2 linked regions of the Solidesulfovibrio fructosivorans JJ] genome follow. The protein of the gene in region 2 interacts with the protein of the main gene of each other region in a pairwise test. Links are inferred from orthologs where the notes say so. Each region holds a gene or a part of one and is shown on either strand. Other genes may lie near its edges.

Region 1 (8,933 bases), on a different replicon or contig from region 2:
TCGCATCCTCAGCAACAACGTCACGCTCATGGTCCCGGTGGCCAACGCCGAAAACGTGGGCCTGCGGCCGCTGTGTACGGCCGAGGAAGGGCTGGCCATCATCGAGTCCCTCAAGGACCGGTCGGATTTCACCGGCTACACCGGCCAGAACTGGAACCGCCGCTACCGCGAATATTCCGAGAAGCTCAAAAGCGGCGATCTGGCCGACGTGGCCTACGTGCTCAAGGAACTGCTGCTGATCGGCCAGAACAAGGAGCTTTCCTTCGGCGAGCGCCGGTTGCTCGAGCAGGCCACCAGCCTGCTCACCCTCGAGCTGGCCCTGGCCCTGGACAAGGACCAGCAGGAAATAAAAGACGTCATCAACGAGATCTTCGCCGACGTTCTGGCGCCCAAACCCGAGGAATGATCCGGGCCGGCGGCTCTTTTCGACCCAAAGCCGCCCATGCGCTTGACAGTCCCCGGAAAATGTATATGGATCGTTCCAGGCCGTTGTCGGTCTGTCCCCCACTGCCCTGGTCCCCGTAAAAAAGCGAGTTTGCGCCGTTCCCCCCGTGGAGCGACCCCACTGAACTCACGCTGCATCGGGTTTTTTCTTTCACTTCAATATGCGCATCTTTGCGCCGGGCTATTCCTGTGAGCAACGCACCAAAACGCCGTGGACGTCCGCCCCAGTCCCCTCCCCCTCCCGCACCTACCGATACCGTCGAAAACGACGACATTGTGCAACCACCTGCAGCGAAACCGGGCCTCATGGAGACGTCCATGAACCTCTCCGAACTCAAGCTCAAAAGCATGCCCGAGTTGATGGACCTGGCCGTCCAATACAACGTCGAGAATCCCAACGGCATGCGCAAGCAGGAGCTCATCTTCGCCCTGCTGCAAAGCTGCGCCTCCCAAAACGGCGCCATTTTCGGCGAAGGCGTGCTGGAAATCCTGCCCGATGGCTTCGGATTCTTGCGCTCGCCCATGTACAGCTACATGCCGGGCCCCGACGACATCTACGTCTCGCCCTCCCAGATACGCCGCTTCGGCCTGCGCAAGGGCGACGTGGTTTCCGGCCAGATCCGCCCGCCCAAGGAAGGCGAACGTTATTTCGCCCTGTTGCGCGTGGGCGAGATCGGCTTCGCCCCGCCCGAGGCCTCGCGAAACCTGGTGCTCTTCGACAACCTGACGCCGCTTTATCCCGACAAGCGCTACGTCATGGAAAACGGAGCGGAGAACTACTCGTCCCGGGTCATCGACCTCCTGACCCCCATCGGCCATGGCCAGCGCGGCATCATCGTCGCCCCGCCCCGCACCGGCAAGACCATGCTGTTGCAGACCATCGCCAACTCCATCAACGCCAACCGCCCCGACGTCTTCCTCATCGTGCTGCTGATCGACGAACGCCCCGAGGAAGTCACGGACATGGAGCGCACGGTCAAGGCCGAGGTCGTCTCCTCCACCTTCGACGAGCCGCCCCAGCGCCACGTGCAGGTGGCCGAGATGGTCATCGAAAAGGCCAAGCGCCTGGTCGAACGCAAGATCGACGTGGTGATCCTCCTCGACAGCATCACCCGTCTCGGCCGCGCCTACAACGCCGTAACCCCCTCGTCCGGACGCGTGCTCTCCGGCGGCCTCGACGCCAACGCCCTGCAGCGGCCCAAGCGCTTTTTCGGCGCGGCCCGCAACATTGAGGGCGGCGGATCGCTCACCATCATCGCCACGGCGCTCATCGACACCGGTTCCCGCATGGACGAAGTCATTTTCGAGGAGTTCAAGGGCACCGGCAACATGGAAATCTATCTGGACCGCCACCTCGCCGAAAAGCGCGTCTTCCCGGCCATCGACATCAACCGGTCCGGCACCCGCAAGGAGGAGCTGCTGCTCGAAACCGACGTGCTCAACCGCGTCTGGATTCTGCGCAAGCTGCTCGCCCCCATGAGCCCCATCGACTCCATGGAGTTCCTGCTCGACAAGATGCGCGGCACGAAAAACAACCGCGAGTTCCTCGACCTCATGAATAAGTAGCCGGGAATATACCCGGTTTTTCCTCCGCTCGGGGAACGGTCGGCGCTCCGGCCGTTCCCCGTCGCTTTTTTTTTGCCCAGCCCGCTTGAAAGCCCTTTATGAAAGATGGGTTAGGGAAGCGCCGTCGACTTTCCTTCCCGCCTGGATCGAGATATATACCGGCTATGTCCGTCCAACGCTTCCGCTTCGCGCCGGGCGTGACCCGGCGACTTGCCGCGGCCCTGGCCGCCGTCTTTTTCTTCGTGACCGCGGTCCTTGTCCCCGCGGCCCAGGCCAGCCTCTTCTCCTTCGACCTCAAGGACGAGCGCGAGCTCGGCGAGAAGTTCAACGCGCTCATCCGGGCCCGGATGCCCTTGATCGAAGACACCGAAGTCAACGATTACATCCAGGGCATCATCAACCGGCTGGTGCGGGTCAAGCCGCCCATGGCCTTTCCCATCACCCTCGGCGTCATCAACAACAACGCCGTCAACGCGTTCGCCGGCCCGGCCGGCTACGTCTTCGTCTACACCGGCCTGCTGCTCCAGATGGATCACGAATCCGAGGTGGCCGGCGTTCTGGCCCACGAACTGGGCCACGTCAGCCAGCAGCACATCGCCAAGCGCATGGGTGAAATGCAAGCCCTTTCCATCGGCCAACTCGTCGGCGTCCTGGCCGGCGTCATCCTCGGCCAGACCACCGGCAACCGCGACCTCGGCAGCGCCGTCGCCATAGGCAGCCAGGCGGCCTCGGCCCATGCCTACCTGAAGTATTCCCGCGACGACGAACGCGAGGCCGACCAGGTCGGCATGAACACCCTCGTCGCCGCCGGCTACCGGCCCCAAGGGCTCGTCGAGGCCTTTGAAACCATGCGCCGGCTGCGCTTCATGCAGGGCGGCGGCGTGATTCCCACCTACCTGAGCACCCACCCCGGCCTTGAGGAACGCATGGGCTACCTCAGGGACCGGCTGAAGCTGCTGCCCAAAAACGTGCTCGACCGCAAGGACAACGATGTGGCCTTCAAACGCGCCCAGATGCTGGTGCGCGCCCGCTACACCGACGCCAACAACGCCGTGGCCTACTTCCGCAAGCTCGGGGACAAGGCCACCTGCCTGGACAAGCTCGGGCTGGCCATCGCCCTGTCCCGGTCGCTGGCCGACGTGAGCCAGGCCAAATCGGCCTTCGAGACGGCGCTGGCCTGCGGCGGCAAGGACGCGCTGGTGCTGCGCGAATCGGGCCGCTATTTCCTGAAGATCCGCGACTTCGCCCGGGCCAAGAGCCTGCTCCAGGCGGCCCTGCGGCAAAATCCCCGGGATATCGACGCCAATTACGAATACGGCCGCATGCTGGCCCAGGAAGGCAATTACAGGGAAGCCGTGACCTACCTGGACCAGGTGCGCATGCGCGTGCCGGAAAACCCGGAAATCCGCGCCATCTACGGCCAGGTGCTCGGCCAGGCCGGCGACATCTTCCACGCCTACCTCAACCTGACCTACGCCGCCATCTACGAAAACAACCCCCGTCAGGCCAAATTCCAGATGGAAAAAGCCAAGGCCGCCGCCAAAAACGACGACGATCGCCGCGAACTGGCCCGGCTCGAAGAAACCATGAAAAAACGCTCGGCGTACTGGAAAAAGCGGTTTTAGAGAACTAGGAAGGGAGAGGAAAAGTGCGAGAGGGGAAACCCTTTAAAAAGGGTTCTCCCCTCTCGCGCTCTCCCCTTGCTAAACTTTTTATCAGTGTAGGCATCGACATTCTTTTCTCTCCCAAACAAAACTCCTGTCTTCCTTCGTCCCATCCCAGGCGCGACCTTCCTCCTCCCCCTTGTTTCCCCCGAAACGTCTTGCCCCCACGCCGCGTTCCGGCTTACCGTCACTCCAAACCCTTTGAAAGTTTTTGGGGAGGGAGGGGGGATGCGGGGGGAGGGAACCCCTTTTTGAAAAAAAGGGGTTCCCTCCCCCCGCATCGCATTCCACCAACCACACCACTCCCCCAAAGGAGCCAGCCATGCGCAAAGGGACCGAGGAAAAGACGCCCATCGTGGTGCGGCCCGAGGCTGTGGAGCGCTATTTGCGCGAATCTTTCGGCGACGGCGCGCGGCTTATCGGCGTATGCGCCATGGGCGCGGACGGCCAGGGCATGAAGGAATTCGGCTACGGCAAGCCGGTATGCCTGGATTTCGAGGTCGACGGCGAAGCGCGCCACGGCGTGCTGTCCATCATGCGCGGGGACAAGTACGGGCATCAGTTCTACTGGGACCGGGCGGCCATATTGATGTTCCAGTACGAGGCCGGGGGGCGCATGGAAAAGCATGTGCGTCCCATCGGGCTCGGCTATTTCGACCGGGACGACCGGCTGGTGCCGGTCAGCGCGCCCAAGGAATTTTTCATCATCAGCGAGAAGGCCCAAGGCTACGACTATTACCTGGATTTGCAGCGCATCCAGAAGACGGGCCTGGAAGACAGGGATGTGCGCATGGCCCGGGAATTCGCCAAATGGCTGGCCCGGGTGCACGCCGTCAAAAAGGACGACGCGGATTTGTACCTGCGCCGGGTGCGCAACCTGATCGGCGCGTCGGAATGCATTTTCGGACTGGTGGACGCCTACCCGCATCCCTACGAGTTGTTCCCGCCGGAAAAATTTTGCGCCTTGGAAAAACGCGTGATCGACTGGCGCTGGAAGCTGCGGGGCTTCACCCACCGCTTAAGCGAGGTGCACGGCGACTTCCACCCCTGGAACGTGCTGATCCAGGAAGACGGCGCGAAACGCGACTTCGCCGTGCTCGACCGCAGCCGGGGGCAGTGGGGCGAGCCGGCCGACGACGTGGCCACCATGAGCCTCAATTATGTGTTGTTCGGGCTGTACAAGGAACCGAAGCTCGCCGGGGATTTCGAGCGGCTGTACATGACCTTTTGGGAGACGTACCTGCGCGAATCGGGCGACGACGACATCCTTGCCGTCATCGCGCCGTTTTTCGTCTTCCGGGGACTGGTCGTGGCCTCGCCCCAATGGTACCCCGGCCATCCGCCCGAGGTGCGCAAGGGGCTCTTGCGCTTTCTCGTCAACGTACTCGAGGACGACCGGTTCGATTGCCAGGACTTCAACCGGTACATGAGGTGACCATGCCCGCCACGCTGTGGTTCACGGGACTGCCCGGATCGGGCAAAAGCGCGGTGGCCCGGGCCGTGGAAAAAACGCTGACCCTCGGCGGCTCCCGCGTGGCGTATTTAGAGATGGATGCCCGGCGCAAGGCCTACTTCCCCAAGCCCACCTACAGCGAGGCCGAACGCGAATCGGCCTACCGGCTCTTTGCCGAGGAAGCGGCCGGACTGTACCGCGCCGGCGGCCATGACTACATCCTCATGGACGCCTCCGCCCCGAAACGCGCCATGCGCGATTACGCCCGCTCGCTCATGGCCCGCTTCGCCGAGGCGCACATCCGTTGCGCCCTGGCCACGGCCATGGCCCGGGAGGCGGCCCGACCCGAAGGGCTGGTCATGGCCGGGCTCTACGCCAAGGCCATGCTGCGGAAAACCACCGGCCGGCAGTTCCCCGGCCTGGGGCAGGTCATCGGCGTGGACGTGCCCTTCGAGGAGGACCCGAAGGCGGAATGCATCGTGGAGGCCGAACACCTCCCCATCGAAGCCTGTCGCGACGCCGTGTTGGCCTTCCTGCGAAGTTGGGGGAGCGAAGACTCCGGGGGAGGCGCTGCCTCCCCTGGCCCCCACCGCCGGGGGGAATAATTCCCCCCGGGCCCCCTTCAAAAGGGAGCACGAGATGGGCGAAGGTTCACTCCCACCGCCATGCCGATCATGAACGCGGTCCGTCCAACACAGTGTGTTCCGGTGGCACGGGGCCCACTTTGCGGGCAATGAGGTAGCCGCGCGAATCGTTCTCGAACAGGGCCTCGTGCTCCACGGTAAAGCCGCTGGAGGTGAACCAGTGGCGCAGGCAGGCCATGTTCGGCACCCACCAATTGCTCCAGTGGTCCTGGAAGATGTCCTTGACGTAGTAGGCCATGGGCATGGCGGCGACGTTCGCGATACTGTCCGCATTGTCCGCGCAATACGCATCGACATGGCCCGCGCCTTCGAGCACCGCGCCCTCCACAAAGACCAACCCGCCGTCCTCCAGCACGGCATTGATGTTGGCGATGGCCAGCAAGGGACTGCGCAAGTGGTAGTAGACGCCGAAAAAAAGCACCACATCGAACCGCCCGTGCGCATCCGGAGCGAGGTTATAGACGCTCTCGCAAATATGCGCCGCATCGATGCCGTTTAGGGCGCGCATGGCGTCGAAGCCGCTCTGTTGCGGGGGCTGGATGTCGAAGGCCGTGACCCGCGCCCCGCGCCGGGCCATCTCCAAAGTATAGGGCCCATCCCAGGCCCCGATATCCAAAACCCTCTTGCCGGCGACATGTCGCGCCAGAGGATGTTCAAGCAGATGCGGCTTGTAGCGACAAACTCCTGGCGTCATGATCCCGGGCAGTATCTCAAAGGCATGGTACCACCAGGGCACGGCCAGAAGCCGGAGGAACTGCTCCTCGCCAAGCCGTTCCTTGTACCGTAAAAAATGAGGAAAACATTCCGGCAGAAACAGGGACTTGGGGAAACCGAGGGATTCGGCCGTCGCCGATATTTCCTCCGCAAAATAACTGGCGATGTAAACCCCGTCGTAGTCGATTCCAGGCTTCAAGGCCGCCGCCTGCCCAGGCGAAAGCACAGGCTTTCCTGAAAAGAAGCCGCCCGAATCGAAACTGTCGATAAAGGCCACGATTTCCATCGCCTCTGTTCGCAAGGCCGGAACCGACTGCTTTGCCCGCGATCCCGTTCCCCATACCAAAAGCCGCATACCCCCTCCTTCACTCCCCATGTCCTTTAAAAAACGCGCTGTCCCAAGGCCACTTCGCGCTCGGGCGCGAGCAACACCACACCGCCCTCGCCGTCGAGGCCGAGCACCAGCACCTCCGACAAAAAACCGGCGATGCGCTTGGGCGGAAAATTGACGACCGCGATGACCTGCCGGCCGGGCAAATCGCCGGCGGCGTAGAGATTGGTGACGCGGGCGCTCGACTTTCTGACGCCAAGCTCGCCGAAATCGATGGTCAGCTTGTAGGCCGGGATGCGGGCCTTGGGCAGCGGCTCGGCGGCCAGGATGCGGCCAACGCGCATATCCACCTTGAGAAAATCATCAAATGCAAGTGGTTCCATCATTTGGCCCCTTGTTGCACGCTCCCCTGTAACCAAACACGGGTTTGCGGGTACTAGTTTTGCAATACATCCTGCATCGGAGGATCGGATGTCCGAGGGACCCGTGCGTCATTGTCCAGGCTGCGGCCAAGCGCTTCGTTTTCCCGCCGGCATCGGCGGCATGCTCATGGCCTGTCCGGAGTGCGGCTACCGCTTCGCCTCGCCCTTCAAACTGGCCGCCCCGGCGGCCACGACCAAAGCCCCCATGATCGGGGCGTCCACGTCCATCGCTTCCAACGGCTCCTTTCCCGAAGCCGCCGGAAGTCCGCGTGAGGAGGCGCAGCAATCCCCGCCCCCCATGCGCCAAATAAAAGAAAATAGCCTCGCCGCCCGGGTGGCGGCCCTCTACGCGGCCAACAACCGCTGACCCCACCCTTTTCAAGGGAGGGGAAAAATTTCTTTCCCTCGAACCGAACGGTGTCGGTTCGATTGCTTCCTTTGGCTGGCCGGCGGGCGGTTGGCGGGACGCGCGGCGCATATTCGAAGAATACGCCTTCGCGTTCCGCCAACCGCCCGCCGCCCCAGACCAGGCGCCTCATACGCGAAAACAAGATGCCTACGCCATGGCCCTGGCAGTCAATCACCCCGATCGCATGCGCCTGTGCGGCAGCAATTCCCGAACTCCGCACCTTCGCTTCTCTTTCCCCTCCCATTCCGCTTCTCATGCAAAAACACCGCAATGAGAAAGACATCAGCCCCAATACCATTTCGTCCCGTTGAAAGTTTTTGAAGGGGGTCCAGGGGGAAACTTTTTTCAAAAAGTTTCCCCCTGGCCGCCGGAGGCATACCTTCATCACAACATCGTCACCCCGGGGTCGTGGCGGGCGAAGGCCGTCCGGGCGCGTTCGAAGCTCGACGTGGCGTAGCAGTAGCGACAGCCGAAGAGGCAGCGGTCGTAGGCGCCGATATCCTTGCTCGGGGCGCAGCCGCAACGCGGCCGCTGGTGCGGGTCCTTGCCCAGGGCGAGGGGCCTGCCGAGACGCGCGGCAATCCAGTCCGGGTCGACGCACCGGGCCGGGGTGATGCCCGCTTCCTGATAGAGTTCCGGCTGACAGCAGGTCATAAGCCGCATGCCGTGCGCGGCAGCCATGTCGCGCAGATCGAAAAGCAGGCGCAGGCGTTCCTCCTCGTCCGGGGGAAACGGCGCGAACCCTTGGGCGGCCAAGGGCTTCATGCGGCCGGCGATCTTGCGATAGGGCTCCAGGAAGCTGACCACCACCCGGTCGGTCAGACCGGCAAGGCGGTGGGCCAGTCGGGCAAAGGCGGCCCGGTGCCAGTCGGGCGGTGTTTTTTCCGTCAGCACGATGGGGTCGTAGCGCCAAGTGATCCGAGCCGGCAAGGCGGCGGCCAGGGCGGCGAACGCCGGCACGGAAACGTCCGGGGCCGGGCATTTCGGGTCCAGTTCCCGGGGATTAGCCAGCACCGTAAAGAGGAAAAAGGGTTCGTGGCCCATGGCCCGCAGTTCGGGCAGATGCGGCAGCAGCGGACGCGGGTCGCGGGTCCAGAAGACGATGGCGTCGACATCTTCCGGGGCCAGGGAGACGCGACTGACCTGGGCGGCGTTGAACGGACTCACCACCTCGCAAAACCCGGCCCGCAGCCGGTTGACCAGCCAGCGGGCATAAAAGGCCGGGATGTCCGTGCGGCGGCTGGCGCTTATGATCACCCCCGCCCTTCCCCCATGGCCAGGATTTC
Region 2 (8,922 bases):
TGGCGCGAACCGCCTTTGACCGGCTGGCCCCGGGCGGCTGGCTGCTCGTCGAAATCGGCTGGGAGCAGGGCCCGGCTGCCGCCGCTGTCCTGGCCGAGGCCGGTTTCGCGGATGTGGCCGTGCGCCGCGATCTGGCCGGCCATGACCGGGTGGTGGAGGGGCGAAAGCCCGCCTGAGCGGGATGCGGCGTGTTGCCTCACTACGGACCCGTAAGCTAGGACCGGATATATCAAGCAACGGTCCGGTCCGGGCCGGGAAAGTGAGGTCCCATGCCGCCGCGATCCACCAGGGAGAAAATCCTGCTTGCCCTTGCCGTGGCCGTGCCGGCGCTGCTGGTGGCGGGCAGGTTGGCCATCACCGCCGCCGACTTCGACCTCTGGGGCTACCTCGCCTTCGGCCGTCTCTTCTGGCGGCAGGGCTTCCCTTATAAAGACGTCTTTGCCTACACCCCGACGCTGACCCCGTGGGTCTACCACGAGTGGCTGACCGGGGTCGTCTACTATCCGCTTTTGACCGCCTGCGGCATGGCCGGCATCCAGGCCCTGCGCTACCTCGCCGCGGCCGGGGTCTGCCTGGGCGTTTTCGCCGCCTCGCGGGTCCGGCGGGCCGATGCCGTCACGAGTGGTCTTTTCTGCTTCGTTGCCGGCGAGCTGCTGGTGATCGGGTTCGCCCCGGCCCGGGCGCAGATTTTCACTTACCTGTTCTTCGCCGTGTTCCTGTGGCGGCTGGAGGCCTTTCGCGCGGACGGGAAGTGGAAGCGGCTTGGGTGGCTGCCGCTTATGATGCTCGTCTGGGCCAATCTCCACGGCGGCTTTCTGGCCGGGCTCGGGCTGGTCGGGCTGTACGCGGCCGGGGCGCTGCAACGGCGGCGCGGCGTTTTCCCTTTGGCCGCCTGCGGACTCGCCTGCGCCCTGGTGACGCTGGTGAACCCGTACGGGCTCGATTATTGGACCTATCTGCTCGCGGCCATACGGCTTCCCCGGCCGGACGTGGCCGAGTGGGCCTCGGTCTGGCGGGCGATCGGACTGGGCAGGCTGGCCGTTAACGCCTGGATATTGCTGGGCATGGCCGGGTTGACCGCGTTTTTCCTGGTCAAACGCCGCCACCGCGACCTGACGGACTTGCTGGTCCTCGGGGTGACGGCCTGGATGGCCATGGGGCATTTGCGCCACCAGATTTTTTTCATTCTGGCCTTTGCCGCGCTGCTCCCGTCGATTTTCGCCGACGGCAAGGGGATCGAGGCCGGCCCGGCCCTTTCCAGGCTGGCGAAGCGGTATCGCTGGCTGCCCGTGGCTCTTGGAGGGTTTGTGGCGGCGCTTGCCGTCAACTTCGTGCTGGCGACGCCCTGGCGCATCACCGCCCCGGACTGCGACGCGCCGGGAGCGGGGGATTTTTCCTATCCCGTGGGGGCGGTGGAATGGCTGCGGGAGCACGGTCGCCTGCGCGGCAACGTGCTGGCCCATTTCAACTGGGGCGAGTGGTTGTCCTGGAACGAGTATCCGGCGGTCAAGGTGGCCATGGACGGCCGCTACGAGACGGTCTACCCGCGTCCGGTCCACGAGGCCTATTTCCGTTTCATCAATGCCGGGCCGGGCTGGCGTGATTTCCTCGAGGCCTACCCGCCGGACGTGATTCTTTTAAGTATCCACGATCCGGTCATCGCCGCCCTGGCCGCCGATCCCGGCTGGCGTCTGGTCCGTCGCGGCCGGGGCAGCCTGCTGTTCGTGCGCGCCGGCGCAGGGGAGCGGTGACGCGCAAGCGGCGGTTGCGTCTTTTGAGGGGGAATTTTCTTCGGATAATCGCAATATGGTATTGTCCACCAAATACGTGTTGTGGCATAGTTTCGCCAAGGGCCGTGCTTGGGCCGGCCCAAGGAGGCGCTATGGGAGCGACGTGTGAAAGTATCGCCGAGAAAATTCGAAGCCAATCCCCGGTTCTTGCCGCGTGCCTTTGCGATGCCCAAAATGCTCCGCTACGGAAAGCCGGGTTGGAGGCCCTGGGCAAAGCTCTCGGTGTTGCGGGCGACCTGGACAAGCTGGTCGAGCCCGTCTCCGATGCGGCCAACGTCGACAAGATAAAGGCCGCGGAAGAAGCCTTCAGGCACCAGCTGAGCCGACTGGCCGTCGTGAAGGAAGCGAACGCCTGCGGGCCGCAAAGCGAATTGGACAGCATCAATGCGCAAGACTTTAGATCGCTGAAAAAAATAAATATCTATGCAAAATGGACGCTGTCCATCCTTATCGTGGCAGGTTTTTTCGGCGTTCTTATTGCCCAGTATTGGTACGAGCCTTCGGGACCGCTGGGGACTCCCCAGGCAAAGGAACAGCTTGCCCTGTTGATTGGCGCCCTGATTGCCGCGTTTACCTCCGTCGTGCAATATTTCTTTGGTTCAAGCGTGGGCAGTGCCGAAAAAATGATGTTGCTGCAAAACAAGGAACCGGGGGCATCGGGTGCGCCCCAGGCCGGCAATCCGCCGGCCGCGACGCCGCCAGCCTCGACGCCGCCGGAAACGCCGTAAGGGCCGTCCGCGTCCGGTCGCGTCCCCGCGCTGTCGGCCCAGCACGCGCGGGAGACGGTTTGTCCAGGCCCTTCGCAAGCGGCTTAAAACGTGAAAGGCGGGCTTTCCCCAACCCGAAGGAGAGGAAAGCCCGCCTTTTTCATCGTCCGAGAGGAAGGGACTACACCTTGGGGCCTCCTCCGGCCGCCTCCACCAGGGCCTTGAACCGCGCCTCGTCGATGGTTTCCGTTTCCAAAAGCGTCTGGGCGATGTTTTCCAAAAGCTCCTTCTTGTCGGCCAAAAGCTCGGCCACGCGCTCCTGCGACGCTTCCAGGATCTCCTTGATCTCGGCGTCGAGCTTGGCCGCCGTGGCTTCGGAATATTCCCGTCCGGCCAGCCCGCTCTGTTCCGCACCCAGAAAAACCGGCCGGTTCTGGCGCGGAAAGGTGGCCGGACCGAGGGTCCTGCCCATGCCGTATTCCGCCACCATGGCCCGGGCGATGTCCGTCGCCCGTTGCAGGTCGTTGTGCGCCCCGGTGGAGATGTCGCCGAAGATGAGGCGCTCGGCCCCCCGCCCGCCGAGCAGCACGTCGATTTTGCCGAGCAACTCCGTCTGCGACATGAGGTAGCGGTCCTCGGTCGGGAGTTGCTGCGTCCAGCCGAGCGCCCCGATGCCGCGCGGCACGATGGAAATCTTGTGCACCTCGTCGGCCCCGGGCGTGAAGGTGGCGACCACGGCGTGGCCGGCCTCGTGGTAGGCCACCACCTGTTTTTCCTTGGGATTGATGACGCGGTTTTTCTTTTCCAGGCCGCCCATGATGCGGTCCACGGCCTCTTCCAGGTCGGCCATGCCCACAGCGTCCTTGTCCTTGCGCGCGGCGAGCAAGGCCGCCTCGTTGATGGCGTTGGCCAGATCGGCCCCGGAAAAACCCGGCGTCTTGCGGGCGATGACCGAGAGGTCCACTTCGGGGCCCAGGATGACCTTGGCCGCGTGCACGCGCAGGATGGCCTCGCGTCCGGCCACGTCCGGCTTGTCCACCAGCACCTGCCGGTCGAAGCGCCCGGCCCGCAAAAGCGCCGGATCGAGGGTCTCGGGCCGGTTGGTGGCGGCCATGATGATAACCCCCACGCGCGGGTCGAAGCCGTCCATCTCGACGAGCAGCTGGTTTAGGGTCTGCTCCCGCTCGTCATGTCCCCCGACGATGGCCCCGGCCCGGGATTTGCCGATGGCGTCGAGCTCGTCGATGAAGATGATGCATGGGGCCTTTTCCTTGGCCTGGACGAACAGCTCGCGGACCCGGGCCGCGCCAACGCCCACGAACATTTCCACGAATTCCGAGCCGGAGATGGAAAAAAACGGCACCCCGGCCTCGCCGGCCACGGCCCGGGCAAGCAGCGTCTTGCCCGTGCCCGGCGGGCCGATGAGCAGCACGCCCTTGGGCATTTCGCCGCCGAGCCGCCGGAAGCGGTCCGGGGTCTTCAGGTAATCGACGATCTCCACGAGTTCGGCCTTGGCCTCGTCGCAACCGGCCACGTCGGCGAAGCGGGTGGAGAGATCCTTCTCGGCGTAGACGCGGGCCTTGTTCTTGCCGAAGGCCATGACGCCGGCCCCCGGGTTCAGGCGCTGCATGAGGAAATACCAGATGCCGAAGAAGATCATGATGGGGATGATCCAGGACAGGATGTCGCGCAGAAAGGTGGATTCGGGCTGGGCCCGGAAATGGACGTTGTACTTGGCCAGTTCGTTGGACAGGTCCTGGGCGACCCGGCGGGTGACGAACTCCTCGTCCTTGGGCTCCTTGGTCGCGGCGTCCGGCACCTTCATGGTTCCTTCGATGACGTCGCCTGTGATGGAGACTTCGGTGATGTCCCCGGCCTGGAGTTTCTTCAGGAACTCGGAGTAGGGCAGGTTTTTCGGACCGTAGGTGGTGACGATGAAGTTGTTGAGGAGCAAAACGCCCCAGATGGCGATGAGCACGTACCAAAGGGAAAATCGATGATGTTTTTCCATGTTCTTCACAGAGGACTCGATGGCTGGTAGGTTGAGATTCGGTTTTTATCGTTACGGCTTCTACGGAAATTCGCGTTTCTTTGCAACGCGTGGCGCAAAAAACGGGTCGAGCGGGGCGGGCGGAAAAAAATGAGGAAAATTAAAAAAAAGTTGTTGCCAAGGTTGGGGCACCCGCGTAATAAACCCACTTCGCGTCCGCCTGAAGCGGATGTGGCCGTGAGCGAACGAAAAAGACTTGACAATCCGGCTTTGCCGAGCTAACAGATTGCCTCTTGGGCGCTGGCGTAGCTCAACTGGCAGAGCAGCTGATTTGTAATCAGCAGGTTGCGGGTTCGAGTCCCATCGCCAGCTCCAGAGCGGAGGGGTTCCCGAGTGGCCAAAGGGAACAGACTGTAAATCTGTCGGCGTACGCCTTCGGTGGTTCAAATCCACCCCCCTCCACCATAACGCGCGAATGCTGTAGGAGACAGGAAGCCCTGTCGCATGTACTACGTGTGACATACGCGGGAATAGCTCAATTGGCTAGAGCATCAGCCTTCCAAGCTGAGGGTTGCGAGTTCGAGTCTCGTTTCCCGCTCCAATGCCTCCCGTGTCCTACGCATTTTATAGAGGCCCACGTAGCTCAGTCGGTAGAGCACTTCCTTGGTAAGGAAGAGGTCACCGGTTCAAATCCGGTCGTGGGCTCCATATCCGAATTCACCCAAAAATCCGAAGTCAAACCGCTGCTTAGGGGGACGACATGGGCAAGGCGAAATTTGAGCGGAAAAAGCCGCACGTCAACATCGGCACCATCGGGCACATCGACCACGGCAAGACCACGCTGACGGCCGCCATCACGCGCCTGGCCAGCCTCAAGGGGTTTGGCGAGTACATCCCCTTCGACCAGATCGACAAGGCCCCCGAGGAAAAGGAACGCGGCATCACCATCGCCACGGCCCACGTCGAATATGAGACCGACAAGCGCCACTATGCGCACGTCGACTGCCCGGGCCACGCCGACTACATCAAGAACATGATCACCGGCGCCGCCCAGATGGACGGCGGCATCCTGGTGGTGGCCGCAACCGACGGCCCCATGCCCCAGACCCGTGAGCACATCCTGCTCGCCCGTCAGGTCGGCGTGCCCCAGCTCGTCGTCTTCATGAACAAGGTCGACCTGGTCGACGACCCCGAACTGCTCGAGCTGGTCGAACTCGAAGTGCGCGAGCTTTTGACCAAGTACGGCTTCCCCGGGGACGACATTCCGATCATCAAGGGTTCGGCCCTGAAGGCCCTTGAGGCCGAAGGCCCGGACAGCCCGGACGCCAAGCCGATCTTCGAGCTGCTCGACGCCTGCGACGCGTACATCCCCGAGCCCAAGCGCGACGTGGACAAGCCGTTCCTCATGCCCATCGAGGACGTGTTCTCCATCTCCGGCCGCGGCACCGTGGTCACCGGCCGTGTCGAGCGCGGCATCATCACCGTGGGCGACGAAGTGGCGATCATCGGCATCAAGGATACGGTCAAGACCACCTGCACCGGCGTCGAGATGTTCCGCAAGATCCTCGACCAGGGCCAGGCCGGCGACAACGTCGGCGTGCTCCTTCGCGGCGTCAAGCGCGACGAGGTCGAGCGCGGCCAGGTTCTGGCCAAGCCGGGCTCCATCACGCCGCACCGCAAGTTCAAGGCCGAGGTCTACGTTCTCAACAAGGAAGAGGGCGGCCGCCACACCCCGTTTTTCACCGGCTACCGTCCCCAGTTCTATTTCCGCACGACCGACATCACGGGCGTCGTGACCCTGGCCGAGGGCGTCGAGATGGTGATGCCCGGCGACAACGCCACCTTCAACGTGGAACTGATCGCCCCCATCGCCATGGAAAAGGGCCTGCGCTTCGCCATCCGCGAAGGCGGCCGCACCGTTGGCGCCGGCGTCGTTTCGGAAATCGTGGAGTAGAAAATGCGCATCAACATCCAGTTGCAGTGCACCGAGTGCAAGCGCAAGAATTATTCGACGGAAAAAAACAAGAAGAATACCACCGGCCGCCTCGAGGTCAAGAAGTACTGCCCGTTCGACCATAAGCATACGGTCCATCGGGAAACCAAGTAGGCGCCGGGTATTAACGCAGGGCAGTAGCTCCAACGGTAGAGCATCGGACTCCAAATCCGAGGGCTGGGGGTTCGAATCCCTCCTGCCCTGCCATATATCGAGCAAGGCGAGGTCATGGCCAAAGAAAAGACACAGGCGGCCCAGGGCGCTGACAAGCCCCTCAAGGCCGCGGCCGGCAAGCCCTCCGCCAAGGCGGAGGCCTCGGCCAAGTCCGGAAAATCCCTTACGGGTTACGTCAAGGCGGCCCAGGAGTTTTTCGAACAGTCCAAGGTCGAACTGAAGAAGGTGACTTGGCCCACGCGCCAGGAAACCATCAAGACCGGCGTCGCCGTTTTGGTTTTCAGCGTCATTATGGCCATTTACCTCGGCGTCGTCGACATGGCCCTCTCCAGGCTTGTCGCGTTCATTTTATCGTAACGGGATCGATCATGACCGAACAGGAAGGCTCCGGCGAACAGCGCGTACCCGCGCGGTGGTATATTGTCCACACCTACTCGGGTTTTGAGAACCGTGTGGAGCAGACCATCCGCGAGATGATGCGCACCGGCCAGGATGGCGGGAGCATCGAGGAAGTCGTCGTTCCCACGGAAAAGGTCATCGAACTGGTCAAGGGGGAGAAACGGACATCCACCCGCAAGTTCTACCCGGGGTACGTCATGGTCAAGATGTCCATGAACGACAACTCCTGGCACCTTGTGCAGTCCATCCCCCGCGTGACCGGTTTCATCGGCGGCAAGAACCAGCCCACGCCCATGCGCGACAGCGAGGCTGACAAGATTTTGAGCCTGATGGTCAGCCGTCAGGAGCAGCCCAGACCCAAGTACCACTTCGAGCGGGGCGATGATGTCCGCGTCATCGACGGCCCCTTCGGCGGCTTCAACGGCGTCGTCGAGGACGTCAACTACGACAAGGGCAAGCTTCGCGTCTCGGTATCCATCTTCGGGCGGCAGACGCCGGTGGAGCTCGATTTCGTGCAGGTGAGCAAAAACTAACGGGCGTCGTCCCGCTTAAGGATACGCATCATGGCCAAGAAGATCGTCGCCAAGGTCAAATTGCAGCTTCCGGCCGGTTCGGCCAACCCGTCTCCGCCGGTCGGTCCGGCCTTGGGGCAGCACGGCGTCAACATCATGGAGTTCTGCAAGGCGTTTAACGCCAAGACGATGGACCAGAAGGGCACCATCATTCCGGCGCTCATCACCATCTACGCCGACCGCTCCTTCACGTTCATCACCAAGACGCCGCCGGCCTCCGTGCTTCTGGTCAAGGCCGCGAAGATCGACAAGGGATCGGGCGAGCCCAACAAGACCAAGGTGGGCAAGATCACCAAGGCCCAGATCGAGGAAATCGCCAGGCTCAAGCTCGTGGACATGACGGCCAAGGACGTGGAAGCGGCTTGCCGCACCATCTCCGGCACGGCTCGCAGCATGGGCATCGACATCGTCTAACCGGCACGACCGCGAGAGGATATTCCGAAATGGCCAAGCACGGCAAAAAATACCGCGAGGCGGTCAAAGACCTTGACCTCACGAATAAATTCGATCTCACCGAAGCCATGGCTCTGACCGTCAAGACGGGCGTAGCCAAGTTCGACGAGACCGTCGACGTCGCCCTGTGCCTGGGCGTCAACCCCAAGTACTCCGACCAGATGGTCCGCGGCGCCGTCTCCCTGCCCCATGGGCTGGGCAAGAGCGTGCGCGTGGTCGCCTTCTGCAAGGGCGACAAGGAGGCCGAGGCCCGCGAGGCCGGAGCCGACATCGCCGGCGGCGACGAGCTGATCGAAAAGATCAAGGGCGGCTTCCTCGACTTCGACAAGGCCGTTGCCACCCCCGACATGATGGCTTCGGTCGGCAAGATCGGCAAGATCCTCGGCCCTCGCGGCCTCATGCCCAACGCCAAGACCGGCACCGTCACCTTTGACATCGCCAAGGCCGTCCAGGAGCTCAAGGCCGGCAAGGTCGAGTTCAAGGTGGACAAGGCCGGTGTGCTCCATGTGCCGCTGGGCAAGCGTTCGTTCGGTGCCGAGAAGCTGCTCGACAACTTCCGGGCCCTGATCGACACCGTCATGCGGCTTAAGCCCTCGGCCGCCAAGGGAACCTATCTGCAGGCCATGGCCCTGGCCACGACCATGGGGCCCGGCATCAAGGTGGACACCCAGTCGGTGCGCAAGCTTCTCGAGGGCTAACCGTAGCTCCCCTTTTTTGCAACCAATTGTCCCCGGCCAAAGGTGCGTCCTTTGGCCTGGGACGATTTTTCGATATAAAACAGGGCATGGAAGGCGAGTCAGAGACAGCGGGTGGGGGTGTCCCCCTTAATTTCCCGCCGAGATTC

Evidence for each region.
Region 1: the proteins of nusG (region 2) and rho interact in binary tests that used the Escherichia coli proteins (3 or more experiments, as listed by UniProt). The link is inferred for Solidesulfovibrio fructosivorans JJ] from one-to-one orthologs.

The regions. Positions count from the first base shown.
Region 1 is NZ_AECZ01000006.1:103,538-112,470, forward strand. Bases 4-2,886 are described here. They hold rho (transcription termination factor Rho), read left to right. Parts: upstream 4-762; coding sequence 763-2,010; downstream 2,011-2,886. Other genes in these bases: DESFRDRAFT_RS05940 (CarD family transcriptional regulator), read left to right, coding at 4-406; DESFRDRAFT_RS05950 (M48 family metallopeptidase), read left to right, coding at 2,175-2,886. In the rest of the region: more of DESFRDRAFT_RS05940, read left to right, coding at 1-3; more of DESFRDRAFT_RS05950, read left to right, coding at 2,887-3,635; DESFRDRAFT_RS05955 (phosphotransferase family protein), read left to right, coding at 3,997-5,109; DESFRDRAFT_RS05960 (adenylyl-sulfate kinase), read left to right, coding at 5,112-5,732; DESFRDRAFT_RS20685 (class I SAM-dependent methyltransferase), read right to left, coding at 5,800-6,840; DESFRDRAFT_RS05970 (tRNA-binding protein), read right to left, coding at 6,867-7,199; DESFRDRAFT_RS05975 (hypothetical protein), read left to right, coding at 7,288-7,605; DESFRDRAFT_RS05980 (DUF1848 domain-containing protein), read right to left, coding at 8,032-8,904; DESFRDRAFT_RS05985 (D-serine ammonia-lyase), read right to left, coding at 8,901-8,933. UniProt on the Escherichia coli protein: Facilitates transcription termination by a mechanism that involves Rho binding to the nascent RNA, activation of Rho's RNA-dependent ATPase activity, and release of the mRNA from the DNA template.
Region 2 is NZ_AECZ01000016.1:100,869-109,790, reverse strand. Bases 5,933-8,804 are described here. They hold nusG (transcription termination/antitermination protein NusG), read left to right. Parts: upstream 5,933-7,022; coding sequence 7,023-7,586; downstream 7,587-8,804. Other genes in these bases: rplA (50S ribosomal protein L1), read left to right, coding at 8,069-8,776; rplK (50S ribosomal protein L11), read left to right, coding at 7,617-8,039; secE (preprotein translocase subunit SecE), read left to right, coding at 6,709-7,011; rpmG (50S ribosomal protein L33), read left to right, coding at 6,445-6,594; tuf (elongation factor Tu), read left to right, coding at 5,933-6,441. In the rest of the region: prmC (peptide chain release factor N(5)-glutamine methyltransferase), read left to right, coding at 1-176; DESFRDRAFT_RS12540 (hypothetical protein), read left to right, coding at 270-1,751; DESFRDRAFT_RS12535 (hypothetical protein), read left to right, coding at 1,883-2,518; ATP-dependent zinc metalloprotease FtsH, read right to left, coding at 2,679-4,508; more of tuf, read left to right, coding at 5,248-5,932. UniProt on the Escherichia coli protein: Part of the processive rRNA transcription and antitermination complex (rrnTAC). The complex forms an RNA-chaperone ring around the RNA exit tunnel of RNA polymerase (RNAP).